DNA from 3 places in the Phocaeicola sp. RTP21359st1_B8_RTP21360_211022 genome. Region 1 is predicted to be linked to each of the others. Evidence: riboswitches for the same ligand, from Rfam matches in the RefSeq annotation. Region 1 holds a riboswitch; each other region holds the start of a gene.

Region 1 (10,191 bases):
CGACCGTGTGCAGTTGAATGTGCTTGGCATTCTTTTTCATCCGGATTTGTTACGGGGGACCACGCTTGGAAAAACAATAAAGAAATATACCTTCTTTTCGTATGAAGTGAGCGAGGCGCTGCACCTTTCGGAAGATGAGCGCAATATTATGACAGATTGCCTGAAGATTATCCGTATGGAACTGGAACGGGGGGTGGACAAGCACAGTAAGACCTTGCTGGTAAACTATATAGAACTGCTTCTTAATTACTGTATGCGTTTTTATGAACGTCAGTTCGCCACCCGCAGTCATTCGAACCGTGATGTGTTGACACGCTTTGAAGGGTTGCTTGACGATTATTTTGAGGGCGAACTTGCCGAGCGTGACGGATTACCTACCGTGAAATACTTTGCTGACAAACTGTGCCTTTCATCCAACTACTTCGGGGATATGTTCAAGAAGGAAACCGGCAAGACTCCACAGGAATATATTCAGGAAAAAGTGATAGAACTGGCAAAGGAACGGATGTCCGACAGGAGAGAAACCGTCAGCAGGGTAGCCTATTCACTGGGATTTCAATATCCGCAGCATTTCTGCCGGTTGTTCAAGAAGCGTGTGGGCTGTACACCGAATGAATATCGGGCACAAAACCTTCTTTTATAGTATTCTGTCGTAACAAGCAATGCAAGAGACTATGTTGGACTTGAGGACTGTATATGAATGTAACCGCTGTCTGGGTTGCAAGACATTGCATCCGCAGGTGGGCATCATCAATCTGGAGAATCCTTCATTGGAAGAGGATGCGGTGAAGTTTGAATTCTATGCTGTCTTGCTGATTGAGGATTGTCCGGGCGGTTGTTGCTGCTGCGGACGGAAATACTATGATTACTCCAATGCTACCATGGTGTTTCTCACTCCCGGCGAGATCTTTCGTATGAGTAAGGAGAATACGTTGCCGGATAAAGGATATCTTTTGGCATTTCATCCTGACCTGTTGTTCCGCACCTCACTGAAGAATCATATTAAAAATTATACCTTTTTCCATTATCGCAAGGAAGAAGCGCTGCATCTTTCGCGGCGTGAAACAGAGAAAGTGACGTGTTGCCTCTCGAATATAGAGGATGAGTTGCATCATCCCATTGATACTCATAGCAGTATTATTCTTTCCCGGCATATAGAACTTCTGTTGGATTATTGCACCCGGTATTACGAACGCCAGTTTATTACCCGTGAGAATAAGAACAAGGCTCTTTTGGAAAACATGGAACGTTTGTTTGTGGAATATATCGCATCCGGAAGATTGCAAGGCGGCAAGTTGCCCACATCCGGCTATATGGCGGGAGAGCTTGATTTGTCTGTCGCTTACTTCGATGATCTGCTGAAGTTTGAAACCGGCAAGACTTTGGAGGAATATTTGCAACTGAAGCGGCTGGATATAGCCAGGCACATGTTGTTGCAGGACGGTCATACGCCTGCTGCTGTGGCACGGAAGTTAGGCTATCCTAATGTGCAGTGCTTCAGTGTGCTTTTCAAGAAAATAACAGGTGTCGCCCCCAGTGATTACCGGCTCTCGCAGAATTGATAACCGGGTTGCAGTACCATGTTTTTGTGATACAGTTCCCTTCTGTAAAAATGGTAATTCTATCTGTAATTTATCTACAAAGAATGAATGGGGTCTGGCTTATCTTTGCATTGTGAAATGAAAGCGGCTTTGTCCGCATCGGAATGAAGCAAGACAACAGATGAAATCATTTAAACAGGTAGAACGATGTATATTGAACAAGTAAATTCTCCGCAAGACATAAAACAGTTTTCTGCGGAACAGTTAAGACAGTTGGCAGGTGAAATCCGCAATGCATTATTGACCAAGTTAAGTGCTCACGGAGGACATGTGGGACCTAATCTGGGAATGGTGGAGGCTACAATAGCATTGCACTATGTATTCAATTCACCGACGGATAAGATGGTATATGATGTATCCCATCAAAGTTATACACATAAGATGCTGACCGGGCGTAAGGGTGCTTTCCTGAATCCGGAGGATTATGATGTGGTGTCCGGATACACCAATCCCCGGGAAAGCGGGCACGATTTTTTCACTATCGGCCATACTTCCACCTCTGTCAGTCTGGCTTGCGGTCTTGCCAAAGCCAGAGATCTGAAAGGCGGACACGAGAATATCATAGCCGTGATAGGGGATGGATCGCTCAGCGGCGGAGAAGCTTATGAAGGTCTGAGCAATGCGGGAGAAATGGGAACCAACCTTATTATAGTGGTTAATGATAATGAAATGTCCATTGCCGAAAACCACGGCGGGCTCTATCAGAACCTGAAAGAACTGCGCGACACGGAGGGACGGTCGTCCTGTAATTTCTTCCGTTCTCTGGGGTTGGATTATCTTTATGTGGGAGAGGGGAATGATATTCCGTCTTTGGTTGCGGCTTTTGCCAAGGTGAAAGATACATCACGTCCCACAGTGGTTCATATTCACACACAGAAAGGAAAGGGATACGCTCCGGCAGAAGCCGACCGGGAGGAATTTCATTGGGAGATGCCTTTCGATCTGGAAACGGGTAAGCCGAAGGTGGATTGCAGCGGTATGGAGGATTACCATAGCCTGACCGGGAAGTTTTTGTTGGAGAAGATGAAGGAGGACCACACGGTTGTTGCCATCAGTTCGGGTACTCCTACTGTGATAGGTTTTACTCCTGAACGCCGGAAACAGGCAGGGCGTCAGTTTGTGGATGTAGGTATTGCCGAGGAACATGCCGTGGCATTGGCATCGGGTATCGCTGCCGGTGGCGGACGTCCGGTGTACGGGGTTTACAGTACTTTTATCCAGCGTTGCTATGACCAGTTGTCTCAGGATTTGTGTATCAATGGAAATCCGGCGGTGATCACTGTGTTTATGGGGACAGTAGCCGGAATGAACGATGTGACTCATCTGGGTTTCTTCGATATTCCGCTTATCAGCAATATCCCGAATATGGTTTATCTGGCTCCTACGTGTTCCGAAGAGTATTTTGCTATGTTGGAATGGGCTGTCCGCCAGACGGAATATCCCGTTGCCATCCGTGTGCCGGGAGTGGCAGTGGTGCATCGTAAGGAAGAGTTTGACACGGATTATAGCGAGTTAAACCGCTACAAAATGACAGCCAGGGGAGAAACTGTCGCTATTCTTGCATTGGGTTCTTTCTATGATTTGGGACAGGCTTTGAAGAATAAGCTTCGGGAAGAGTCGGGTGTTGAGGCTACTTTGATTAATCCCCGTTACATAACAGGGCTTGACGAACCGATGCTGGAAGAGTTGAAAGTGGGGCATCGTATTGTCGTAACGTTGGAAGACGGGGTGCTGGATGGAGGATTCGGCGAGAAGATAGCGCGTTATTATGGTAATTCTGAAATGCGGGTGCTGAATTACGGACTTCGTAAAGAATTTGCAGACCGCTATAATCTGGATGAGCTGATGAAAACCAACCGGTTGACTGACAAGCAGATGGCGGAGGATATTGCCGGTATATTGGAATAACCTTTTACGGAATGGCTGAAGTCCGAGACTTCAGCCATTTTTGTAATAGTGAAATAGATAAGCCGGATTAAAACTGTTTGTTATCATAAGCATGAGAACTGGAATACTTATTCTTTTTCCAGAAGCGAATAAAACACAGGATGATAATCGGGAAGTAGTTCCGGGTGAAAAGCTTTTATCATGTCACTCAGAAGAACATCGGGTGAGAGGGGAAGATTCTCATACAAAGGTATCCATTCCAGATTGCAATAAATAACCTTCTTTTCTTTAAAAGCCCGGAAATCAGCATATTGTGGATTGGAAGCTTTTAATGCTTCATAAGAGAATTCTCCTTTATAACCATTCATCACTCTCCAGTAGCCGGCATTATATCCTTTGGCGTATACGGTTTCAAAATCCATGAGTACACCTCCTGTTTCACTATTATCCTTCATAAAGTAATCGGCCCCTGCGTCGGCGAACAAGCGGGCATAGAAACTTTGTCCTCCGGGTACATACCAGGTATCTCTTCTCATTTCTCCACTGAATACACTGGGACGCTGTTTTACATTGGAAACTTTGGCTTTCAACAGGTTATAGCGTTGTTCCATTTGTGCAAATAATTGGCATGCCTCTTCCTCTTTACCGATAAACATACCTGCTACCTTGATCCATTCGGACAGCCCCAATGGTGATGTTTCCTTGAAAGCCCAATAGGGGACCAGAGGGATGTTCAGCTCTTTCATCACTTCATACCCTCCCCGGCGGTTGGGAGATACGAAAATGATATCGGGTTGGGATGCAATGATGATTTCCGTATCAAAGTTTCCTTCCATTCCTATCTTTTTCACCCGTCCGTCTTTTAATCGGGCAAGCCATTCCTTATTCTGCATCCGGCGGGTGGTACTTGTCGCTACCACTTTGTCATAAGCGTTCAGACCGGTAAAACCTGCCAGTTGCGGCGTGGTCATGCAGATCACTCTGTCTGTCGGAGTCGGAATAACGGTATAGCCATCGGGTATCTCGGCTTTTGTTCCTTTAGGAACTAAGGCGAAAAGTTCGGGTATTGCATGGTTATTGTTCGGCTCCGAGATGGACAGAAGCTTTACTCCATCCGGACGAACAGTTATCTTGAAGCCTTTGGCATAACGGGGGGCCAGGGCTGTTTGTATGGTATCTGCGGAAGGTAGCCCGTTTTTACTCACCGGGTTGCGGCTTTTATAGCCGCAACCTGCCAGGCAGAAAGTTGTTATGAGCAGATAGACAAGTCTGGTTTTAGAGGTCATGCTAAAAATAGTTTTATTGCTTGAAACGAACCAGCAGACTGACATAGAACGAGCGTCCCGGTGTCAGAGTTGCATAATTACTGTTATAAGGACGGTCATCTGTGTAATTGAAAATGTTTTCAACTCCGACGGCGGGTTCCAGAGCAACAGATTTTAAATTGAATGAATGGCGTGTGTTGATATCCCAAAGCTGGTGGGCGGGGGCGTTGCCGTAAGTTTTAGACCAGCGTGTACCTTGATAGCGTCCGTTGATTGCAATATTGAATGTATAATCGTTCCATGTTTTTCGCCAGCTGGCATTGAAATTACCCGAGTGACGTACTGTTCTTTCCAAACGGATGTCTTCCGTACGGTTGCGCCCGTCCGTGTAAATATAGTTTGCTCCGAACATGAAGCCTGTGAAGGGACGGACTGAAAAACCTATGTCAAAGCCTTTCACACGTGCCTTTTCTATATTGCGGTACTGGCGTCTGCGAGTGATGCCGTTTTCAATATCTTCGGGCGTTGTTCCTATATCTTCCGCTTCAATCTTGTCTTTCAGGTCATTCTGATAAATGGACGCGGCAATGGAGAACAAACGATGATTGTATTCTATATTCAAATTATAGAAATTGCTCTTTTCCGGGTCCAGGCCAGGGTCTCCGACCGTGATTTGTCCACGGCTTTCAGAAACGGCATACATTTGTTGCAAGGTAGGTGAACGGAATCCGGCAGCGTAGGATGCACGTACATTCAGTTCTGAATATTGGTACATCAAGGATAGTTTGGGCGTGAACTGGCTTTTAAACTTTTCATTATAGGCATACCGTATACCTGCCACTACGCTGATTGCATCCAGTAGTTTTACTTCGTCCTGTACGTATGCTGCCAGTGTATAAACACTTTGGTATTCATTATTCAGCATCTTGCTGGTTTCAGTCGGCTCCAAGCCTTCGAATACATAGTCCAGTCCGGTAAAAAGTGTATTGTTCTTGTGGGTTTTGAATACACCTTTTAGATTGGCATTGGTGTAAGTCTGGTCTTTACTGAGGACTTCGTCACCGGTTTTATGCGTTTTTGCATCATTTATATAGTCATAAAAAGAACGGAAATTGGTGGTGCTTATATTCCCTTCTATATATGAAGCCCGCTTAGCCAACAGATATTTGGCTGTTCCACCCACTGTATAGGACTGATGCCGGTTGTTGTAATCGTAGGCTCCGGTACGGTCGTTCTCGCTGATAAAAAGATTACCGTTCAAATGAAGGCTTAAACGCTCTGTGGCTGCGTAGCTCAAGGTTTGGCTCACATTATGCGAATGATTCTTATAGACCGGTTTCTTTGTGGTTTCCACCAGTTCTCCCTTGCTTTCCTCATACGGATTCAGTTGCCATCCATCCGAAGTGCGGTAATTATAGTTCAAGTGTGCGGATAATTTTCCATCATTGGCGTCTGCGTTGACTGATTCTGAAATTCGTCCGTGAGAACTTACACGGGTATTGGAAGATACATTCAATGCAGATTTAGGATCATCGGTAATGATATTGATTACTCCTGCGATGGCGTCACTGCCATAAAGGGCGGAAGATGCTCCTTTTAATACTTCAATACGTTTTACGGCATCCATATTGATCCGGTCGTAATCTATAGATCCCGAAATATCTCCGGCTACTTTTTTACCGTTAATTAATACGAGGAGGTATTTATCAGGCAGTCCGTTTACGTATAGGGTTGTTCCCATAGCGGTGGTTTGCACCGAGATAGAGGGAACCAGTTTCACCAAGGCATCCTGGAAACTGGATGGATTGGCATTTTGCAGATCACGTTGGGAAATGACCTCTACGGGTACAGGGCTGTCTTTCAGCTTGTGGTGAGTTCCGGTTCCGGTTACCACTACCTGATCCATGTTGAAAGTGGTACTTTTCAGCCTTATCACCATTTCTTTTTGACTTTGACTGACTTTCTGAGTGACAGGAGCATAATTCAGGCAACTGGTACGCAGGGTATACGTTCCCTCTTTGATGTCTTTCAACAAAAATTCTCCTTTAGGATTGGTAGCACATCCTATTGTAGTTTGTTCCAAACGTACGTTAGCGCCTTCCACCGGCTTTCCTGTACGGGCATCCACTACTTTTCCACTTAACGATATCTGGGCGGACGCACACACCACCATGCAGCCGAATAAGGCTGTCAGTAAACATTTCTTTTTCATCGAAATAATTTAAGAATTAATAATTAGCTTTCCTGGCCCCGGGAAAGCGTGAATTATCTATGTTCAGACCTGGCAGGTTTCCTGGCTTCACCCTGAAAAGCGCCTTCCCATTTCTTACAAAGGAAACAGTGGCATGGCGAGAGTTGCTTTTCATTGACGGGTTTCACAGTAGCGGGCACTGCTTCGGATTCTATGACCGAATTCCCTTTTATGCAAATACGGAAAGTACTTACATCACCAAATCTGATGCAAAGGTAGGGTTTTATTTTAAAATCTTTTGGGATTCTGAAAATAAAAGAAACATTTTGTGATGTTTGATACTGATTTATAGGCTTCTTAATATATAAGGAAGGGACAACTAAGGACGAATGGGCATTTTCTTTGGCATGATAAGAGGCTTGTTTTCGGTTTTAAATCCATAACTACTATTAATAGGTATTGACTGCTATTGGAAATAGTTCTATCTTTGCCCCCGTTACGATGAAGAAGCATTTGATTCATATTCTAAAGCTTTTCCTTCCACTGATATTTATTGCCTATTTGGGAGGTATTACCCTTTTTACTCACTCGCATGTGGTAAATGGGGTGATTATCGTACACTCGCATCCGTTTAAAGGGGAGCATCAACATACAGAAGTGGAATTGGAAACTATCTTTTTCCTTTCTTCTTTTGCTGCTTCCGGTAGTTTGTTCACTCCGTCTTCCACAACGGTCTTTTGGGTATTGCTGTGTTTGCTGGCTGTGCCGGCTGTAGAACGCATCAAACTGATACGAACCGGTTGTGGCATTTATTTGCGCGCGCCTCCCGCTGTTTGTTAAATAGTATATTTTTATGTTGGTGGAGTGATTTTCCGTTACATTATCTGTTCGCGGATTCATTCTTCTGACTGCTATCCTTTTATTTATTAATAAACAGAATAACAACACATGAAGAAATATATATTTTTCTTGATGGGAGCAGTGTGTTTTCTACTCTCATCATCGGCTGTGCACGCCAATGAATTGAATAAGTCCGATGCCAATATCATAGGTCATGTATTGGATAAGAATACGGAAGAGCATCTTTCTTTTATCAGCGTATCGCTGAAAGGAACTACCATAGGGACTATGACTGACGCCAGTGGACACTATTTTCTTAAAAATCTGCCTGAAGGAGAATTTACCATGGAGGTAAGTGCTGTCGGTTACAAGACGGTCAGCCGGAAAGTAACTTTAAGAAAAGGGAAAACTTTGGAGGAGAACTTCGAGATAGAAGAGGATTTGATAGCATTGGACGGAGTGGTGGTGTCTGCCAATCGTAGTGAGACCACCCGCCGCATGGCACCTACGTTGGTTAATGTGATGGATGTGAAAGTGTTTGAGAACACTAATTCCTCCACATTGTCGCAAGGACTGAATTTTCAGCCCGGAGTGCGGGTCGAGAATAATTGTCAGAACTGTGGTTTCCAGCAAGTACGTATCAATGGGTTGGATGGCCCTTATACGCAGATATTGATTGACTCGCGTCCTATATTCAGTGCCTTGGCCGGTGTATATGGATTGGAACAGATACCTGCCAATATGATTGAGCGTGTAGAGGTGATGCGCGGAGGAGGTTCGGCTTTGTTCGGTTCTTCAGCCATTGCGGGAACCATTAATATAATCACCAAGGAGCCTGTACGGAACTCAGGGCAGTTGACACATACTCTGACAGGCATAGGCGGTACTTCTTCTTGGGATAATAATACGACACTGAATGCTTCGTTAGTGACTGATAATCATAAGGCAGGATTGTATATTTTTGGACAGAACAGAGAAAGAAGCGGTTATGACAATGATGGCGATGGCTACACCGAATTGCCAAAACTGAAAAATCAGACAGTCGGTTTTCGTTCTTTTATCAAAACAAGTACATATTCAAAACTGACTTTTGAATATCATCATCTCAGTGAGTTCCGTCGTGGCGGGAATAAACTGAACCGACCTCCCCATGAAGCGGATATAGCCGAACAATTGCAGCATACTATCAATAGCGGGGGAGCAAAATTTGATTATTTCTCTCCGGATGAGAAACAGCGGCTGAGTGTATATGCTTCTGCACAGCATACAGGACGCGACAGTTATTATGGTGGAGGACAAGATGTGAATGCGTATGGCGCGACCACGGATTTTACCTGGGTCACAGGATCGCAGTATATCTATAGTTTTGATAAATGTTTCTTTATGCCTGCCGATTTTACCGGAGGACTGGAATATAATCAGGATAACTTGACGGATGATATGTGGGGGTATAACCGTTATACCAAACAAGAAGTCCGTATAGCCAGTGCATTTTTCCAGAATGAATGGAAGAACAAGCAGTGGAGCTTTTTACTTGGAGGGCGTTTGGATAAACATAATATGGTGGATCATGTAATCTTCAGTCCGCGTGCTAATCTTCGTTACAATCCGACCGAAAATATGAACCTGCGTGCCAGCTATTCTTTCGGATTCCGCGCACCTCAGGCCTTTGATGAAGATTTGCATATAGAAAATGTAGGTGGAACTGTGTCTATGATTGAACTGGCAAAAGACTTGACAGAAGAAAAATCACAAAGTCTGAGTATATCGGGAGATTTGTATCATCGTTGGGGAGATTTTCAGGGAAACTTGCTTATAGAAGGTTTTTATACTTCGCTTTCAGACGTATTTGCCTTACGTCAGAAAGGAGAGCGTGACGGTATTATTATCAATGAACGGTATAACGAGAAAGGAGCTAAGGTATATGGTTTGACTTTGGAAGGAAAGATTGCTTACCGTTCCTTACTTCAATTGCAGGCCGGCGTTACCATGCAGAAGGCCGAATACAAGCAGGCACGTGCATGGAGTGATGATGAAACGGTTCCGATGGAGAAAAAAATGTTCCGTACTCCGAATACTTATGGATATTTCACTTTGTCATACAACCCTTTCGTACCGATGACTATTGCATTATCCGGTACTTATACCGGTAGTATGATGGTAGAACATAAAGCAGGTTTTATTGATAAGGACATTGCTGTGAATACACCTGATTTCTTTGAATTGAATCTGAAAGCCGGTTATGATTTCAATTTGTATAAAGGCATAACCATGCAGGTCAATGCTGGAGTACATAATATCTTTAATGCGTATCAAAGTGACTTTGACCGGGGGGCAAAACGTGATTCCGGTTACATTTATGGACCGGGTATGCCGCGTTCTTACTTTGCCGGAGTGAAATTGAGTT
Region 2 (10,191 bases), on a different contig from region 1:
CAACGGCAAACGCTATATCCGTATTTCCCTCTGTGCCAAAGAAGAAAAGCTGGCAGAAGCACTGGAAAGAATTAAAAAGATAATGTAACAAAACAAAATATCAGATTATGGAATTAGATTTAAAACCCATCGAACTTCCGGGAATTGAAAAGAAACGCCCGATGATTATCGCCGGCCCATGTAGTGCCGAAACCGAAGAACAAGTAATGGATACCGCCACTATGCTGGCCAATAAAGGCATTAAGATTTTCCGTGCCGGCATCTGGAAACCGCGTACCAAACCGGGAGGTTTCGAAGGCATCGGTGTAGATGGCCTGGCATGGCTGAAACGTGTGAAACAGGAAACCGGTATGTATGTTGCCACCGAAGTAGCTACTGCCAAACACGTTTATGAATGTTTAAAGGCAGGTATTGATGTGCTTTGGATTGGCGCACGCACCACTGCCAATCCGTTTGCCGTGCAGGAAATTGCCGATGCACTGAAAGGTGTGGATATTCCTATATTGATTAAAAACCCTGTCAACCCTGACCTTGAATTGTGGATTGGAGCTTTCGAGCGCATCAACAATGCAGGTTTGAAGCAACTGGGTGCTATCCATCGCGGATTCTCTTCTTATGATAAAAAGATTTACCGTAACCTACCCCAATGGCATATCCCTATCGAATTGCGCCGCCGCATTCCCGAACTGCCTATTTTCTGTGACCCCAGCCATATCGGTGGCAAGCGCGAGTTGGTAGCTCCCCTCTGCCAGCAGGCGATGGACTTAGGTTTTGACGGCTTAATCGTAGAATCACACTGCAATCCCGACTGTGCATGGAGCGATGCCGCCCAACAAGTCACTCCCGATGTGCTGGACTACATCCTAAATCTGCTGGTCATCCGCAAAGAAACCCAAACAACTGAAAACCTGGGTGAACTGCGTAACCAAATCGATGATTGCGACAATGAGATTATCGAAGTATTGGCAAAACGTATGCGTGTCTGCCGTGAAATCGGTACATTCAAGAAAGAACATGATATGACCATTCTACAGACAGGTCGTTACAATGAGATTCTGGACAAGCGCGGTGCACAAGGTTCATTGTGCGGCATGGATTCAGAATTCATTAAAAAAGTATTCGAAGCCATCCACGAAGAAAGCGTAAGGCAACAAATGGAAATCATTAATAAATAAATACAAAAGAGTATATCAAGACTCTGAAATGCTATCATTTCATTTTTATCATTCTGAACTTTGCGAAGAATGTACATACATAAAGTATGCTGCTAACAGATTCTTCACTATTGTTCAGAATGATAAAATGATAAGCAAATTTACTTTTGCAGTATCCCATATCACCTTTTCCGGAGATAAGAAACAGAAGTTTATTTATTCTTTAATCTCCGATTAACTCTTTTATTTTTACTTGCTGAAAAACCATCTGTGCCTGGCTGCTTTCATACAATATCCCAATAGTTTCCCCGTCAACAGAAGTAATACAAGAATATCCGAAACCGCCATATTCATCAAGCAGAATTTTTCTTTCCTCCGGCCATGTTTTTCCGTCATCCAGACTGACCTTCAATGTCATGTGATCCCGACTATTATACGATTCAGGATTACAAAATAAAAGAATAGACTTCTCCATACCGTTTCTTCTATAAAGATGTTTATGGATACTTGCCATACAAGTAGGTTCAACCAATGCATTACGGGAAGTGGAATGTTCTACCCATGTTTCACCCAAATCAGCAGTTACACAAATTCTACGTCCATTTATCTCCTTATTACCATAATTCCGATTATCACGCATATTAAGCATGATATTTCCATCTTGCAGCTGCACAGCCATACATTCTGTCGTATTATGATAGGCAGGCTTACCGGCTGTCCACGTTTTCCCTCCATCCCTACTCCAGGTTATATTCGAAAAAGGCATTCCATCCTTATCCCGTCCTTGGGTAGGAAAGACCAAAGTTCCGTCTTTCAATGTAATTCCATGCCCCGGTGCCGGTGCATAAAGCCACCATTCCGGACGCTTTGTATTCCGGGTAATATTTATCGGTTCACTCCATGTCCGTCCTTCATCGGTACTTTTAGTAATTAAGAATTGAGATGTTTCTTTCACCTCCAGTCCCGGTTGAGAACCTTTCGCATGCCATTGATGAATCCAACGCGTACTATCCTGGGTCATACCTTCTACCCATTTCCCCGTTTTTCCATCTAAAACACCATGCATCCACAGTCCTGCCACATAGATATCTCCAGTCTTTTCATCCACCAAAATGCAAGCATCACTTACTCCATTATATTTTTCAGGCAAGCCACCCCAAGTCTTCATATCCAGGACAACCTGCATAGGCTGCCAAGTTTCACCACCGTCAAAACTACGATTCAAAGCAATATCAATATTACCTTGCAAGTCGCGCGAGGTATCATAACGTGCATCGTAAACAGCCAGTAATGTTCCGTTCTTTGAAGTAGCGATGCCCGGAATACGGGAAGTATTCACTCCATCTTGTCCAAACTGACGTACAGCCACACCAAGACGCAAATCCACCAAAGAGCCATCCAGCAAAACTTCTCCTTTTCCCTTCACTGTTTTTACCGAAGAGCAAGCCAATCGGACACGGTGAGAAAGATTGACCCGGTCCTTCAATTTCAACGTCACCCAGACAAGGGTCGTATCGTCTTTCAAGACCAAAGGTTCCTTGAAAGAAACTTTTTCAGAAACTTGCATGGGAAGCGTTAACGGATGTTCAACAGACAATGTTCCATCCGCAGCCGAAGCATAAAGCCTGATATGTTCAATATCCGTTAAGTCTGTACTCCCTTTCAAAGAGCAAACAATTTCCCGGACAGCACAATCACCCGAAGCCTGTTTGACAAACTCCAATCTCAGTACAGGATTCGCTTCTTTCAGTGTTAATACAGGTAAAACAGGCTGTCTTACAATAACTTTCACAGGCGATGCCCACAGACCACCAATCATAAAAACAAATACAATCAAAAAAAAATAAATACGATACTTCATGACTTTATATATTTCCATTATATCCCGATTAAAAGAACTTCTATCATAAAGTGCTGTTCTTCTCTCCTTCATATCAATTAGACTGAATCCATATCATGGGATTCCTTCAACTTTTCCCGTTCCGACATAAAAATCTTATAAACCGCAAAATGACGTTCCAATGCGTCACGATACCCCGCTTCATCATTCTTCTTTATATATTCCAAAAGGTCGGCATGAGTGACCAAATCGCCGTTTTTCTTCATTTCGACATTGATAGGCTCAAGAAACCTTTTGAATTTATCCTTTACAAATACCATCACCGGATGAATGATCTCCTGAAATTCCCGGATAGTCTTATTTCCGGTAATCTCATAAAGTTTAGCATGAAAAGTAAATTCACTTATAGGCGCATACTCATTATTTTCAAACACAATACCCAAACGCACTATTTCTTCTAATTCCACAATATCTTCAGGTGTAATATTCCGAAACAGATCACTACATATACCTATTTCCAAAGCTATCCTAAAGCCAAGTATATCAAATAATGAATCCTCGCTCAAAATACGAGGGTCAACCACCCGCTTCATTCCACCTAAAATAGAAGGTTCTGTCAGAATCATCCCTTTCCGGGTACGTGTTTCTATCATCCCCATCATTTTTAAACGGCTCAAAGCTTCACGTAACACACTACGTGCCACCCCTAGAGCAGCCGCCAAATCCAACTCATTGGGAATAGAATCTCCTATACGCAAATCATGCTCACGAAAATAATTCAGCAAGCTGTCCTCAACCTGGTCAACTAAAGTTACAGCCTGATTATGAAGTTTCAAATTATACATCTGACTGATATTTAAAGTTAGCGAATTCAATTTATCTTATTTGTCTGACAAATAAATATATTTTAAGCTTTAAGTACAAGAAAGACAGTTACCAGTTCATTCACCTTTAACCATGTTTAAGCAAAGGAGAGCAATATTATTACATTTAAACAAATGAAAAGTCTATGAGGATTCTTCTAAATCATAAGACATGGAGAATTTCTCATCAAGAAAATACAAAAAAATCTTTTTTTTGATTTGCACCTTAAATAAAAGTATTACTTTTGCCCTCAAATTTAGAACAAAAAGAAATCAGGCTTATGAATTTGTTTACTTATACATATTATTCTTATTATTACTTTTACTTCGGCAAGAAAGTAGAGTGGGAATTTGTATGTATGAAATAACAGATAATAAATACTGAAATTGAAAAAGATACGTTGGATCCCGCTCCTAAAATGGATGCGGGATTTTTTTGTAACACTATAAATTTAGGACATTAATAAATAAACATAGAAAGATTATGAGAATTCTAATTTTAGGAGCCGGTAAAATGGGCTCCTTCTTTACCGATGTATTGAGCTTCCAGCACGAAACCGCTGTATTTGATGTAGACCCGAAACGCCTTCGTTTCGTTTACAACACCTACCGATATACCACACTCGAAGAAATTGAAGAATTCAAGCCCGAACTGGTTATCAATGCGGCAACCGTGAAATATACGCTGGATGCTTTTCACCAAGTATTGCCCGCTCTCCCCAAGGATTGCATCATCAGCGATATTGCCTCGGTAAAGACCGGACTGAAAGAGTTTTATGACCAATGCGGATTCCGTTATGTATCTACCCACCCCATGTTCGGTCCCACATTTGCCAACCTTGACAAACTGAGCACCGAAAATGCCATCATCATCAGCGAAGGCGACCATCTGGGTAAAATCTTCTTCAAGGACTTATACCAAAACCTTGGTCTGAACATCTTTGAATATACCTTTGAAGAGCACGATGAGACAGTGGCCTATTCGCTGTCCATCCCTTTTGTTTCCACTTTCGTTTTTGCGGCAGTAATGAAGCATCAGGACGCTCCCGGTACTACTTTCAAACGCCACATGAAGATAGCCAAAGGAGTATTGAACGAAGACGACTACCTGTTGCAGGAAATTTTATTCAATCCCCGCACCCCTGCACAGGTAGAAGGTATCCGTACAGAATTAAATGAGCTGTTAGATATCATCAACAAGAAAGATGCTGCGGGGATGCGTGCCTATCTTAGCAAGATTCGAGAAAAGATTAAATAACGCATCAGTATAACATAGAAGAGGATGTCAAAGCTTCAACAAGACTTTTGGCATCCTCTTTTTTATTTTATCCATAAAGATGGCTTATCAACATACGACACAACAGCCACACCATCAGATGCTCTGCCGCATAACACCAACCAGACAGGATTGGGTGCCGGACCGAAATGAATCTCCCTCAACGGTGCATCACACGCAGGGCATTTCAACGGCAAACGTTTCTTTATTTCTCCCATATCATTTCAGTTTTTTCACAAATGTACTGACAGAAGCTATCAAAGTACTGTTCACCGGCAGAGAAGGATTCCCGTAAGTAAGCATCTGCTGCTGTACGGCCTTTGATTCACAATCTTTCAGCACATGGTTCATCTTATCAATCAAAAGCAGTTCGGCAGCCGGGCAACCCTTTTTCAGAAGTTCGGCATCCTCCACCGAAACCTGAATATCATTTTTACCCTGAACAATGAGGACCGGCACTTTGACGGAAGCAATCACCGTCCGGGGATTATACTTGAACCAGGAAATCAAATAAGGCTGGACAGAAGCCCGATACAATGATTGCAGATAAGCCGGCACGTCACTCACTTCCTTGCCGTTTTTCAAGGACCCGTTAATGGATGCCACCTCCTTCCGCACCGCTTCCGGATTCTGTTGAGCAGCCACTTGCGCCTCTATAATCTCGTAGGCAGGACGCCCCGCACCGGCAACCGAGATATAGCCTTTCACCTTCGGCCGGTTCTGACAGGCCAGCATTCCAATCAGTGCCCCTTCGCTATGTCCTGCCACCGTGATTGTCGTAAAACGTTTCTCTTTCGCCAAGTAATCAATCCAGCCCGTCACATCATTCACATAATCTTCAAAACGAAGTTTCGCTTCCTCCTTACCTGCCGACGCACTGGTTCCTATCCCCCGCTTGTCAAAGCGCAAGGAAGCGATGCCGTTTGCCGCCAAGCCTTCCGCCAGAAACTTCAACGAATTATTCCTCAAATTGCCAATGGCTGAATTACCATCCATATCCGTAGGTCCGGAGCCGGCTATAATAAGCACCACCGGACAGGTTTTCACCCCACCGGGCAAAAGCAGTTTTCCTTTGATTTGTCCTTCCTTGGTGTTCAGCACCACATTTTCTTCCAAAGGAAGCACTTGTGCCCGACAACAAATACCGCACAGGAAAAATAAACCGGCTAAAATAAAATTCAAGTGTTTCATCTATTACGTATTTTAAGATTATCCATTTAACAAATATAGTGATTGTATTGAATAAAGCAAATCAATATTTGAATGTTGTTAAGCATCAGTTTTATTTTATTCAATACTATTCTATTTTATCTTCAACATGGATAGAATCAAGTCGTTTTGTCACTAAAAAAAGAACCGTTATACACGCCTACTTTTGCTGGGAGAAAATAAATCTGTAACTAATTAAAAAAAGGATTTTTTATCATTTCCCTTTTCTTATTCATCCAAACAAACTATCTTTGCCATGTTTTGTTCCGCGTACCTCCGACTGATGCGAGGAAGCGGATGAAAAGGGAATCAGGTGCAAGTCCTGAACAGTCCCGCTGCTGTAAGCTCCATCTACCCCTATAAGGGGATAGGTTTACTTATCCACTCACGCCACTGCCTGTATATATAATAAGGTGGGAAGGCAAGTAAACAGGAGTAAGTCAGAAGACCTGCAAAACGTAAAGTCATCGACCGTCGCTTTCGAGGAAAGAGCAGCGGTAAGAATGCGGTATTTATTCATTAATATGTTTTTTTTAAATGAAAGGAAATAACCAGGCTTATAAGCTATGGCTTTGTCTGCTTTGCAGCTTTCTCCTATTGCCGCTTGAAATACAGGCACAGAAGAAAGGAGATTCCATCACCGGAAAAGTGCATAAAATAGATGAAGTTACGGTTACAGCAAGACGTCCGCCTGCCAAAATAACAACCGGCAGCCCTGTACAACTTATCAACAAGGAAGATATAAAGAACTTGGGGTTACAGAATATGGCAGATGCCGTAAGGCGTTTTGCCGGAACCAACGTCCGCGATTATGGAGGCATAGGCGGTCTGAAGACCGTTTCCGTCCGCAATTTAGGAGCTGCACACACAGCAGTCAGCTATGATGGAGTAGTCGTCAGCAACAGTCAGGCAGGACAAATCGATATCGGGCGTTTCTCCCTCGACAATGTATCCTCTCTTTCATTGGCAATCGGACAAGATGAGAATCTGCTGCAACCGGCCCGTCTGTATGCTTCGGCAGGAGTACTCAGCATTGAAACGGAGAAACCCGTCTTCGAAAATGGTAAATCCTCCCTGTCACAAATACAAATCCGGGGAGGAGCCTTCGGCTACATAGCCCCATCCATACGCAGATGGCAGAAGCTGGGAGAACACACCGGTCTGTCAGTCGATGCTTCCTTTATGCGTGCCGACGGTAATTATCCCTTCACATTGGAAAACGGAAAATACATCACTCAAGAGAAAAGAAACAATTCGGATATTCATACATGGCAGGGAGAGGCGAATCTGTTTCATACTTTCCATGACGAAAGTACACTGGATGTGAAAGCCTATTATTTTTATTCCGAACGCGGACTGCCCGGTGCTGTCATTCTATACAACCCGAAGGCAGAAGAACGTTTGTGGGACGAGAATTTCTTCACCCAAGCCCGTTATAAGAAAACCTTCTCCCCCAAATGGACTTTGCAGGCGCAAGCCAAGTTCAACCATTCTTGGAACAAATACGAAGATACAGACGTGAAGTATGAAAACGGAAAGCAGACCGACATCAACCGTCAGGACGAATATTATCTGTCCGCCGCCGTGCTTTATCAGCCCGTCAAAGGTCTGGAATTATCGCTCGCGCAGGATGGATTCATCAATACCCTTCACACCAATATCAACGACAGCCCCAACCCGGTGAGATATTCCTCGCTCACAGCCCTCAATGCACGTTACCAATGGGGACGTATCAAGCTATCGTGCACATTGGTGGGGACTTTCATTACGGAAGAAGTAAAAGCAGGGAATACTCCCGACGACCGGAAACGCCTGTCGCCCACCCTGTCCGTTTCCATTCAGCCATGGAAAGAAGAACAATTATACGTCCGCGCAATGTATAAGAATACGTTCCGCGTACCTACCTTCAATGACCTTTATTATCTACGCATAGGAAATACCTCCTTACGCCCGGAAAAGGCACGCGAATACAATATAGGTGTCACTTGGAACGGCAAGCCGTTTCCGTTCACCGATTTCCTTTCTGTCACTCTTGACGGATATTATAATGAAGTAACCGATAAAATAGTTGCCTTTCCCAGTACTTATGTATGGAAAATGCAGAATTACGGCACGGTACATATCACCGGCCTTGATGCGACAATGGCTACTTCCATACCGGTCTGCCCTAACATAAACGTAGGATTAAGCGGCAACTATTCCTGGCAAAAAGCCATAGATATGACAAATCCCGATGCCAAGAATTATAAAGACCAGCTGCCCTATACGCCTCAGCATAGCGGCAATGCTTCGACCACCATCGAAACTCCTTGGATTAATGTGGGTTACAGCCTGACAGGGGTCAGCGAACGCTACTATATGGCACAGAATATACCGGTGAATAAGATAGACGGTTATGTAGAACATACAGCCACTTTATGGCGGGAATTTACAATGAAAGGCTGTCACCTCCGCCTTCAGGCAGAAGTTATCAACCTCACTGACAAGCAATATGATGTTATCAAATATTACCCCATGCCCGGACGTTCCTGGCGCATAACGGGAGTATTAAGATTTTAAACAATATAAATGTCTAACTTTTAAAGATTAATTATGAAACTAAGAAGCTTATTTTTTGGAACACTGTGTATGTTAATGCTGGGTGTTTCATTCACCTCATGTAGTGATGATGACGATGACAGCAAAAAAAACGATGAAGGTTCGAAGGTGGAATTGCCTGAAAACCGTGTCTACATTTTGAATATGGGATCTTATCAAAAAAACAATGCCGGCATCACCTTCTATGCTCCGAACAAATCCCTAGATGTCATTGATGACATTTTCTTCAAGCAAAACAATGCCAAATTGGGCGATGCAGGACAAGATATGATAAGCTACAATAACCATATCTACGTGGCTGTGTATGGTTCAAAATACATCACCAAACTGAATGAGGCTTGTGTAGAATTGAAACGCTATGAATTTACAGATGAACAAGGACAGCCACGTTGCATGGTTGCCGAGAATGGAAAAATCTATGTAACCCTGACTAGCGGCAATGTAGCGCGTTTGGATGCCAATACATTAGCCTTCGAAAAGATGGTTGCTGTCGGTAAAAATCCGGAAGGCATTATCGAAGAAGATGGAAAACTGTATTTGGTAAATTCAGGATTCGGCTACGATAACCGTTTGTCTATTATTGATATCAACACATTTGATAAAGCAGAAAACATTGAAATATTCCAAAATCCGGAAAAGATTCTGGAAGCAGGAGACAAACTGTTTATTCAAGGTTACGGCAGCAATGACTATAACAACTATCCTTATCCTGTAGTTCTCTTCGACCCGACAACCAAGACGTATAAAGAAATAGGCAAAGGCGTCTATATGGCAGAACATGACGATATAGTATATGTCATCTATTCCGAAACGAACTATGCAGACAACACTTCCACACACACATTATACTCTTACAATGCCAAGACCAACGAGAAAGTAGAAAAAGCATTCGTGCAAATGCCCGAAAAGCTAAAGACAAGCATCATTACCATGTTGAGCATTAATCCTGAAAATGGAGATTTCTACATTGGCGCAGGAGATTATACCACCAACGGAGACATCTACCGTTTCAAGAAAGATGGTACTTTCATTGAAAAGTTCGAATGTGGCATAGATCCTAAAGCAGCCGTATTTATTGACTAACCAATGAAACAATTTTCTCTCTTTATTCACCTGATGCTTTCAGTCTTGCTTTTTTCCGCCTGCGGCGGAAGGAGCAAGACTTTGCAATTTCCCTTATAACCATAAAGCTTTCCTCACTTTTTTACCGTACATTTGTATACGTAGTCAAATACAGACCTAGAAAAATGG
Region 3 (10,191 bases), on a different contig from region 1:
CTCACGGCCGTGATACCGTTCCTGTCCAGCGTGACCTTTACGCTATTGTTCGCATCCTTGACGGAGATGCTGCCGTTATAGCTGCTCCCTCCGACAGTCAGGGCGGAATCCACGATAATCTGGTTGGCGCGTACGGTTCCCGTGTAAATGCCGTTGGCATCGATGGTGGTCGTGTATTTCTCCGTGGAGGTAAGGTCGAAGACCGTGGCATAGGCCACATACCAGATGACAGGCGTATCGGAAGTCCCCTGCGTGCCGTCCACGTAGAAGAAATGGGTGCTGGAAAAATCGGCGGTGCCGCACACGACCTTGTAGACGTATTCTTTCCAGTCGCCCGTGCCGGCGTTCGACGTAAGCCACCGGTGCGAACCTCCCGTGCCGACGCTGTTCGTCGCCCAACAGAGATTTCTGCCGGCGGGGATCTTGGCGATAATGCGGGCGACGAGCACCTTGCGGTAACCGCATTTCGCCCCGAAATAGAAGCCTCCGTTGCGAGGGCTGGCACTGCCGCTGGTCTGGATTTTCAGGACATACTTGCTGTCATTGGGTGCCGTGGCATCCTGCTGCCGGGTAACGGTCACCATACCGTTCTGGGAGTTGTTGTAAACCACGACACCGTTGTTTCCGTTCCAGAAAGTCGGGTCGCGGTAGAGCATCTTCCCGAACGCCATGGCCGAAGCGAGTTCCTGCGCCGTCGTGATGCCCGTAGTCCACTGGGCGGATACGGATGCGGCAAAGGTAACCGTGCCGGCGGCATTCCATGAGATATTACCCGAGGCTATGTGCCCAGACCCGTCGTTGTTCAGACTCCATTTCGTGGAGTTGGCGATAGATCCGTCGCTGCCCAGCGAGATGTTGTTTTTCCAGATATGGTTGTGGTCGAAGGCCCACCCCGCGATACGGTTGTATACCTCCTTGCTGCCGCTTTTGGTATAGTTCACCGAGAGGCAGAAGTATTCCAGATTGTCCCATGACATCATCTGAAGACCTATGAATCCGGTCTTGACACTGTTGCCGGATGCCGCCACCTGCCCGAGGACGATATGCCCTGCATTGCTGCTCTGATACCACGTAAGGCATATACCCAGCGGCTTGTAGGCTCCCGTGTACCAGTAACCGCTGCCCGTGGAGGCGGAACGGATTTGCAACGGGATGGCACCCACAGCTCCGACGTTCCCTATGGTCATGTTGTCACTGCCGATGGAGAAACCGCCGATCTTGCCCTTCGTGAACGTGCAGCTGAGACCGTTGATGTAATCGGTATTGATAATGGACGACTTGATACCCACGGCATCGAGTTTCGAGGCGCTGATGCTGCCCGCGGCGATACGGTCTGCCGAAAGTGTTCCCGTCTTGATACTGCCGGCATCGATCGCCACGGCGTTGACCTGCGCCGCGGTAAGGGTGCCCGTGTAAATCCCTGTCGAGCCGATATAGGTCAGCGGGTGCGCCGCAAGCGTGCTGTCCGTGCTTTGCGCCAGAGCAATGAACCGATGGCGGCGGATCTCCTCCTCGACGGCAGCCGTGAGGGTGCGCGGCGCGGGGGCATAGGCTTGTGTGGAACCGCTCTGGAAGATAAGGTCGTTGCCGTAAGCGATTTGCGGAGCTGCCGGAATCGGCGAAGGACTATAACTGCTGCTCTCTATCGGCTGGTCGGAGTAGAGGTGGTACACGGCACCCGTATCGCCGCCGCCACGCAGGAAGACGGCGAACATGCAGTAGTTGCCGCACAGCTGCGCCCCGGCGAACATCCGGCAGTAGGTCTCGGAAAGGTCATAGATATCCCATGAATAGGCAATGCCACCCCAACCGCCGAAGTTGGTTTTGATAAGTACGATCAGACCTCCTTTGTGCGTGGATGTGTTCCACGAGACCGGAGCCTGCTCGGCATATCCCCGACGGACGAGAATGGTACGTTTGATGTTCTGGTCGCCACCTTTGAAAACGACTGGATAATAGGTCGCTTCGTCGCCGTTGATGATGAGTTTCTTGTAATATCGATAGCCGAAGTTCGTAACCTTGGCCGCTTCGATGTCGTTCTTCCATTGCAGCGATACGGAAGCCCCGAACGTAACGTTCCCGGCAGTGTCCCATGCAATGTTGCCCGAGGCGATCTGCCCCGAACCGTCGTTGTTCAGTTTCCATTTCGTGGAGTTGATGATCGAGCCGTCGCTGCCCAGCGACACGTTGCCCTTGCGAATGGAAGTCGTGTCGATCGTCCAGCCGGCTATGCTGTTGCTCGAACCCAGCTGTGCCACGCAGTACCCTGCACTGTCCGTGGTATAGAGCCCGAAGTCCGTGTCGCTGTTGTAGTAGAGCTGCACCCGCTGCCCGCTAGCGACACCCGAATTGGCCCCGTACACCGCGATGCGTCTGTTGCCGCTGTCTATCGAGATATGCGTGGCAGTGAGGGCCGAAGCCCCGATCATCCAGCCGCCGATTTTTCCTTTGGTGAAGGTACAGCTCAGGCCGTTGATATAGTCCGTGTTGATGATGGAGGACCTGATGCTGGCGGCATCGAGCTTCGAGGCCGCTATACTGCCTGCCGCTATGCGGTCGGCGGAGATGGTTCCTGCGGTAATCTGCGAGGCGGTGATACTGCCGGTATAGATTCCGTCGGCCGTGATCTTCGTCAGCTTGGGATAGCCGCTGCCGCCCAAAGCCGTGGTGAGGGAGCCGATAGGTGCCGTCCACAAGGCACTGACCGTCGAGGCGAACGTGACGTTGCCCGAAGCGTCCCACGCGATGTTGCCGCCCGCGACCGCTCCGGCTCCCGAGGCATCCAGCCGCCATTTATAGCCCCGGATACCGTTCGAGCCGAGCGTAATGCTACCTGCGGCAGAGGTGCAGCTCCCCACAGTGTTGTTCTTCGTACCCCGGTAAAGGGAGTCGGCATCCACCGTCCAGCCGCCGATTTTCCCTTTTGTAACGTTCAAGGTCAGAGCTTCGATGTTTCCGGCGGTAATCAAGGAGGCTTTCAACGCCGCCGTGTCGATGCGTGCCGCAGCGATAATCCCCGATGTGATCTGGGAAGCACTGATGGAAATCGTCTTAATCGTATCGGCCGAGAGTGTTCCGGTAAAGACGCCGTCCTTGTCGATGTAGGTCGCACCGACCCAGTTCAGACTCACTCCGCTGCCGAACTCGACCTTGCCTGTCGTGGCGTTATACCTGACATACTGGTCGCCATAACCCAACTGGGCGTTACCGCCGTTATCTACATAGAAGGTTTTGTAGCCATCCCTAAATCCATAGATGCCGTTTACCGCCTCTGCGGCGATCGTTCCCGAGGAGGTCTTCGTATTGAGTGTAAACGAGCCTATGGCTATCCCGGAGACGGTGCCGTCGCTGTTTTTCGTGCCCGCAAAGAGTTTGGGGGTGATGACCGTGTTGCCGTTGATGAGCGTCTTACCCGTATTCCACTCCTTGACCCAGTCGAGCATGTCGGCATCGACCCCGTCCTTGCCCGGGATACCCGCCTTGGCTTTCGACCAGACGAACGACAGATGATAGACAATACCGGAAATTGTCACGGGAATATCTATTGTTCCGTGGTCGGCGAGGGTCGTCGTACCGGCGGTGATAACGTAGGTTAAGGTCTTCGTGCCGTTATTGACGGTAACGGATGAGAATCCCGCCGGCTTACCCACCGCACCGATGGTAAAGGCCGTGAGTTCCTCGTCCCCGCACATCACCCGTACGGTCGAGGTGAGAGTGACGGACGAGAGAATCTTCCCCGTGTCATCCGCGGGGAACACGTATTCACCCAAAGACTGGGTTATGGTATACCCGTCCTTCTGGACATAGATGGTCGCCTGTCCCCGGGCGATGAGAATCTTTGCCATGAAACCTTTTTCTGAAAGTATAGTGCGGAATGATTCCGGCAGGTTGCGGATTTTTTTTCGTGTAAATGATATTATTATAAAAAATATTTGTATTTTTGTAATTGGAAATGGTTCCGGGCGGTTCGCCGCCACGGATGAAAAGGGAATCCGGTGAGAATCCGGGACAGTACCCGCTGCTGTAAGTCCCCTCAAGGTTGCCGCAACCTGCCACTGGTGTAATGCTGGGAAGGCGCGACGACTGGGACGAGTCAGAAGACCTGCCATGACCGGAAAAGGATTTACACCCGCGGGAGAAAATCGGGTTGCGATCAGATACGGAATGCCGTAGGAGTCATTCTCATATTTGAAGACAAACATAATCCCGTTCGTGTAAACCTGCGCGAACGGGATTTTTTGTGTTTGTTAAAAATATGTTTTATTAAAAAACAAGTAAGCTATGAAAAGAAATTTACGCTTTCTGGCGGGAGCTTTCCTGTTGACGGCAACCGCCCTGTTCACCGGCTGTAATTCAGACGATGACTTTTTGATGAATCCTCAAACTGATTCAGTAACTCCCGAAACCCGAGCCAACTTTAATGATGATGGCACTACAACCATTACATTCGATGACTTCGATGAAACATTCATGGCGGTTTCGCCTAAAGCAGAGAACTACTACACGCTTTATGGATATACTGCAGAGAACCAAATCAGGGAAATATACGATCCCGATTTTGTGTTTGTCTCCGACATGAATACTGTAACCAATTCTTATGGAGCGTATACTGAATTTTCCAGTGGTGCCATTGCGTTGTCGAAATACAATTATCGTTCTGATTCTGCTGCCGGCAAGACTTCTGGAACTAATTGGTGGTATACTTGGGAGAATCAATGTAGTGTCTATAATACAGCATCCACAGATGGGGCCAATACAGGGGCAGGTCACAGCGGTTCCAATTTTGCTGTTGTATACGGCTACTCTGATTTCGGAAATACGGAGTGGATGGCCAAACCTGAATTCTATTTTGACTCCCCTCGCAAATTCAAGGGTTTATGGTATTGTAACACAGCATATACCTATGGTGTGATTATAAATGGTAATCAGTTCGGAACATCGGGTGTTGCAACACCGTTGAGTAATCTGAAAGATTCTGACGGCAACAATATAGGATATTTCCAAGTCAACATCGAATGTTATGACGTAGATGGAAATTTGATCACCACTGTATCGAAATTGTTGGCCGACTACCGATATGATAAACCAACAGTGTCCCCCGTAACTACATGGACATATTGGGATATTAATGTAGCGGATGTGCAAAGTGTAAAATTCAATTTTGAAGGATCTGATGTCGATCCTATATATGGACTCAATACTCCGGCGTATCTTTGTATAGACGACGTTACAATAGAATAACAATTTAATATAGTTTGGCATAGAACTGATTTCAGTTCTATGCCCTTTTTATTATGAAGGCTTTCATATTTAGTATTCTTGTACTTTTGTTTTTTATTACAAGCTGTAATAAGAACGATGTAATTACTGAAGAAATAAAACAAGCTCCTATAATTGAACTCGATAGTGAGACTGGCATTTACACTATCAAAGTTGGGCGTGAACTGACAATTGCCCCGACATATAAATATGCGAATAATGCACTTTATGCATGGACAGTAGATGGAAAACTTCTTTCATCTGAATCAATATTGAAGTATACATGGAATCAGGAACAACATCTATATATCAAATTGCGAGTTGATACACCAGAGGGTTATGCGGAAGAAGAGTTAAAAGTAGAAGTATTGGAGTTAACTCCACCTACAATTTCAATCATAATCCCCTCTAAAGGATTAAAAGTGCCTCAAAACACGGATTATATTTTATCTCCAGATATTCAACATGACGATCTTGAAAATTTTAGAATTGAATGGGTACGCGATGGAGAAATCGTCGGAACAGAAAAAGCATATACGTTTCACGAAAAAGAACTCGGTACATATTCGATAACAATCCGGGCATCCAATATAGACGGAGAAACAATCCGTGATTTCGACGTAGAAGTTGTGGAAACAATGCCTTATTCCGTACGGTTTCCGACACCATCCTATACACAAACTTCTACGGATCGTTATACTTTTGCAGGGCGTCCTGTATATTTGCGGCCTTTGCTGGAATATTTCGATTATCCACAGTATCAATGGCAGGTCAATGGAAAAATTATGGAAGCCGCTACCGACAGGGTTTTTAAATTCACGCCGACGACTCCTGGAGAATATTTCGTTGCTGTTACTGTTACAGAAAAAATGCCCAACACACAGCCACTTTCACGTAACATAACACGTAGTAATACTTCAATTACAACGACAGTTAAGGTTATTTGTGAAGAAAAAACGGAACAAGAACGCTATCGGCAAGCGACAGCGACAAGTTCAGGTATTTGGGATAAGGTTTATGAATTCATTCCTGCTCCCGGACAGTTTATTAATGAGTTATCCCAAAATACCGGATTTATAGGAAATGAAACGACGCCCCAACAAGCCATAGAGTATGCAACGAAACGATTGAACAAAAAAGCGCATGTTTCACTGGGATCTTTCGGTGGTTATATCATCATCGGTTTTGACCATAGTATTGCTCCGAGTGGCCGAGAATACGATTTTGCAATACAAGGAAATGCTTTTAACAGTTCGAGCGGTGGCTCAAATGAGCCGGGCATTGTTTGGGTAATGCAAGATATAAATGGCAATGGCCAGCCAGACGATGAATGGTATGAATTAAAAGGATCTGAAACCGGCATCGATGGTACAATACAAGACTACGAAGTAACTTACTATAGACCTGCACCCAGAGCACATACTCCGTGGGTAGATAGTGAAGGTAATTCAGGTTCTGTCGATATGAATGCATACCATGGCCAAGAATATTATTATCCCAATTGGATTAAAGAAGATAGCTATACATTATATGGGACGCGTCTGACTCCTCGCAACAATCAAGATCCCGTTACAGGATATTGGGCGAATAACGCTTATGAGTGGGGGTATGTGGATAATATGGGTTCAGATAATCTGGTAGGAGGAAATGTCATTGATGGTAGCGGTCAGCGCAACGGATTCAAAATAGCCAATGCAATATATCATGACGGGACTCCAGTAAAATTGCAATATATAGACTTTATCAAAGTTCAGTGTGGAGTATTATCGAAAAGTGGTTGGCTTGGAGAGATATCCACAGAAGTATTTTCATTTGAAGACTTATCAATAACTAATAATCAATAATATGAGACAGTTTTGGCTTTTACTATTCATTGCCCCATTTCTTTTTTTATCATGTTCAGAAGATAATCAGACTCCAGAAAGTCCTGCTGATGCCGATGACAATTTTATCACATCAGTCGTGATGACTGTGGCAAGTCAATCCTATACAGCGGAAATAATTGACAATATAATTACCATAACAGTTCCATATACTGTTTCGTTAAATAATGCTCAAGTCGAATTCAAATACACATCCTCGGCAACAATTATTCCCGATCCGGCAAGCATTACTGACTGGGATACGGAACGAACGTTTCGTGTAACCTCTTACAATGGAGAAGCGAATGATTATACATATAAAGTCATTAAAGACGAGATTCGCTATGAAGGGGATGTGGAATTGAAGACAACAGCGGATGTTACGGCTTTCATTGATACGGACGTAACGGTTATCAAAGGTGATTTGATTATCGGGTCGGATGCTGAGGATGCAGAAGAATTGTCGGATATCGCCGCATTAAAAATATTGAAGGAAGTCGAAGGAAACATCATCATTCGGAAAAGTTATGTTGGACAAGATCTTACGGGACTTGATAATATCACTTCAATTGGAGGTTTGCAAATAGGAACTGAAACTGCCTTTGCGACCAACAGTAAATTGCAGATGGTCAGTATGAGATCTTTGCAGCATATTACTGGCGACATCGTTGTCTGCAACAATCAAGTAGCATATGTGCAATTCGACAACCTTGAAACGATTGATGGAAATATAATATTCAGGACTTCATCTCTACAAAGTTTTGAATTCCCTAAATTAACCACTGTCGTAAAGGATTTTGATCTCCAGTGTCTGACAAGTGACGGAGAACCAGGAGGAGAAATCACATCTTTGAGAATTCCTGAATTGACAAAAGTAAACGGTCGCTTAGGGGTTAATAATTTAGGCAAAATGATTTCTTTGGAATTTCCGAAATTACAAGAAGTTGGAAGTGTGGATTTTGCTTCTATACCGATTCCGTTGGAGACCCTTTCATTGCCGGAATTATCGGTAGTAAACGGCGACCTTAATCTCGTTTCCAGTTATATTGCGTCCGATGCTTTTACATCTACGGGAAATAATAAATTACAAGAAATAGATGGACTGTCTAACTTGTCGATTGTTAAAGGCACATTGACAATATCTAAATTCCAAGTCTTGAAAAAATTGCCGGATTGGAGTAAATTAGAACAACTCGGAGGACTGACCTTGCTGCGTTTATTGGAGTGTTCTGATCGAATTTTAGATTTGAGCAAAGTAAATTTTGTACCTTTTGAGGATAACGAACCTTTAATTTCTATTACAGACGGGACTATATTCTCAAAAATTATCACAAAAGAGGATATGTCGCAAGTTAGCATGTTTCTAGCTCCGAGCGGTATTACCGGTTCAAGTGTTGGAATAGATCCAGAATTGAATTTTAAGAGTATTAAGAATTTTAAGTATTCTAGCAATATGACAACAGATCCTGTATTCCAATTTGAACGAGTTTACGGGAATATGGAAATTATAAGAGGTTCAAAAAAAGGCGTTTCAGCCCCTAACTTGGTAAGTGTAGATGGATATTTAAGCATCGAAACTACAATGGCAAACAATATCTCGTTCCCGAAATTGGAAATTGTCGGAGGTCAGTTATGTATTATCGGTAATCTGAACGCTGTTTCTAACTATGATTATGATTTTACGAATTTAAAGTCAGTCGGTTGTTCAAGCAATCCTCAATATATCAAAGAAGGGGTGATTAATAATATTTTATATGGTTCTTTAGATTTTATGGCATCAAATAAAGATTTTACATTTCCGTCATTGGAACATGTCGGGGGTGTTGGTATGACTGTTCGTGCCGTAAAAACTATTTCATGCCCCAAATTGCAGGCCATTGATGGAACACTTTGTGCTGCAAATGCAGCATCGCTTACGACTTTCAATATGCCAACTTTAACAAAACTCTCAGGAGTTCGATTTATCCGGTTGACACGGTTTGTTGATTATACGTTCTTCAAATCTTTTGTAGAAGAAGAGCAAATCAAGAAAGAAGACTGGCTTGTAACCAATTGCGGTTATAACCCCACCTACGAGGATATGCAAGCCGGTCGCTATACCCAGCAGTAACACCCATTATTTTACAAGGGAACAGGGTACTGGCCGAAAGACCGGTACTCTTTCCCGTTTATAACAAGCCAATGAAACATCTGATACGACATATCATTCTTCTATGCGGGTTGCCGCTGTTGCTGGCGGGCTGCATGGAGTGGGACTACGGAGATGCGGTGGAAGATTTCAACGCTACCGGAGCCGGGTTGTTCATCACCAACGAGGGCAACTTCCAGTACGGCAATGCCACGTTGTCGTACTACGACCCCGAAACCCAACAGGTGCAGAATGAAGTGTTCTTCCGTGCCAACGGCATGAAGCTGGGCGACGTGGCGCAATCGATGTGCATCCACGACAATAAGGGCTGGGTCGTGGTGAACAATTCCCACGTGATTTTCGCCATCGACCTCAATACGTTCAAAGAGGTGGGCCGTATCACGAACCTGACTTCGCCGCGCTATATCCATTTCCTCAGCGACGAGAAAGCCTATGTCACCCAATTGTGGGACAACCGCATCTTCATCATCAACCCCAAGAAATATGAAATCACCGGTTACATCCAGGTGCCGGACATGACGATGGAAAGCGGCTCCACGGAGCAGATGGTGCAGTATGGCAAATATGTCTATTGCAACTGCTGGTCGTACCAAAACCGCATCATCAAGATCGATACCGAAACGGATCAGGTGGTAGAAGAACTGAAAGTCGGCATCCAGCCCACCTCGCTGGTAATGGACAAGAACCACAAGATGTGGACGATCACCGACGGTGGGTACGAGGGTTCGCCCTACGGCTACGAAGCCCCGTCTCTCTACCGCATCGATGCCGAGACGTTCACCGTAGAGAAGCAGTTCAAGTTCAAGATGGGCGACTGGCCTTCGGAGGTGCAGCTCAACGGTACGGGCGACAAGCTCTACTGGATCAACAAGGACATATGGTCGATGGACGTGGATGCGGAACGTGTTCCCGTGCGCCCGT

The links. Region 1 has a riboswitch for cobalamin ahead of AB5062_RS03240 (TonB-dependent receptor). Riboswitches for the same ligand answer to the same signal wherever they lie in the genome.
Region 2: another riboswitch for cobalamin. It lies ahead of AB5062_RS13335 (TonB-dependent siderophore receptor); the one in region 1 lies ahead of AB5062_RS03240 (TonB-dependent receptor).
Region 3: another riboswitch for cobalamin. It lies ahead of AB5062_RS04440 (DUF4465 domain-containing protein); the one in region 1 lies ahead of AB5062_RS03240 (TonB-dependent receptor).

What each region holds. Positions count from the first base shown of each region.
Region 1 covers NZ_JBDFXP010000004.1:144,701-154,891, forward strand. The annotation lists gene AB5062_RS03220 (AraC family transcriptional regulator) at 1-643, shown strand, start outside; gene AB5062_RS03225 (AraC family transcriptional regulator) at 675-1,562, shown strand; gene AB5062_RS03230 (1-deoxy-D-xylulose-5-phosphate synthase) at 1,749-3,509, shown strand; gene AB5062_RS03235 (ABC transporter substrate-binding protein) at 3,617-4,774, opposite strand; gene AB5062_RS03240 (TonB-dependent receptor) at 4,788-6,965, opposite strand; cobalamin riboswitch at 7,019-7,222, opposite strand; gene AB5062_RS03245 (hypothetical protein) at 7,404-7,784, shown strand; gene AB5062_RS03250 (TonB-dependent receptor) at 7,893-10,191, shown strand, end outside.
Region 2 covers NZ_JBDFXP010000024.1:17,647-27,837, forward strand. The annotation lists gene AB5062_RS13300 (pyridoxal phosphate-dependent aminotransferase) at 1-88, shown strand, start outside; gene AB5062_RS13305 (bifunctional 3-deoxy-7-phosphoheptulonate synthase/chorismate mutase type II) at 108-1,175, shown strand; gene AB5062_RS13310 (sialidase family protein) at 1,378-2,973, opposite strand; gene AB5062_RS13315 (FadR/GntR family transcriptional regulator) at 3,093-3,839, opposite strand; gene AB5062_RS13320 (prephenate dehydrogenase/arogenate dehydrogenase family protein) at 4,342-5,115, shown strand; gene AB5062_RS13325 (hypothetical protein) at 5,178-5,351, opposite strand; gene AB5062_RS13330 (alpha/beta hydrolase) at 5,353-6,324, opposite strand; cobalamin riboswitch at 6,587-6,814, shown strand; gene AB5062_RS13335 (TonB-dependent siderophore receptor) at 6,880-8,901, shown strand; gene AB5062_RS13340 (YncE family protein) at 8,935-10,023, shown strand; gene AB5062_RS13345 (helix-turn-helix domain-containing protein) at 10,188-10,191, shown strand, end outside.
Region 3 covers NZ_JBDFXP010000006.1:59,925-70,115, forward strand. The annotation lists gene AB5062_RS04435 (hypothetical protein) at 1-3,845, opposite strand, end outside; cobalamin riboswitch at 3,937-4,125, shown strand; gene AB5062_RS04440 (DUF4465 domain-containing protein) at 4,282-5,241, shown strand; gene AB5062_RS04445 (PKD-like domain-containing protein) at 5,295-7,103, shown strand; gene AB5062_RS04450 (hypothetical protein) at 7,105-9,231, shown strand; gene AB5062_RS04455 (glutaminyl-peptide cyclotransferase) at 9,303-10,191, shown strand, end outside.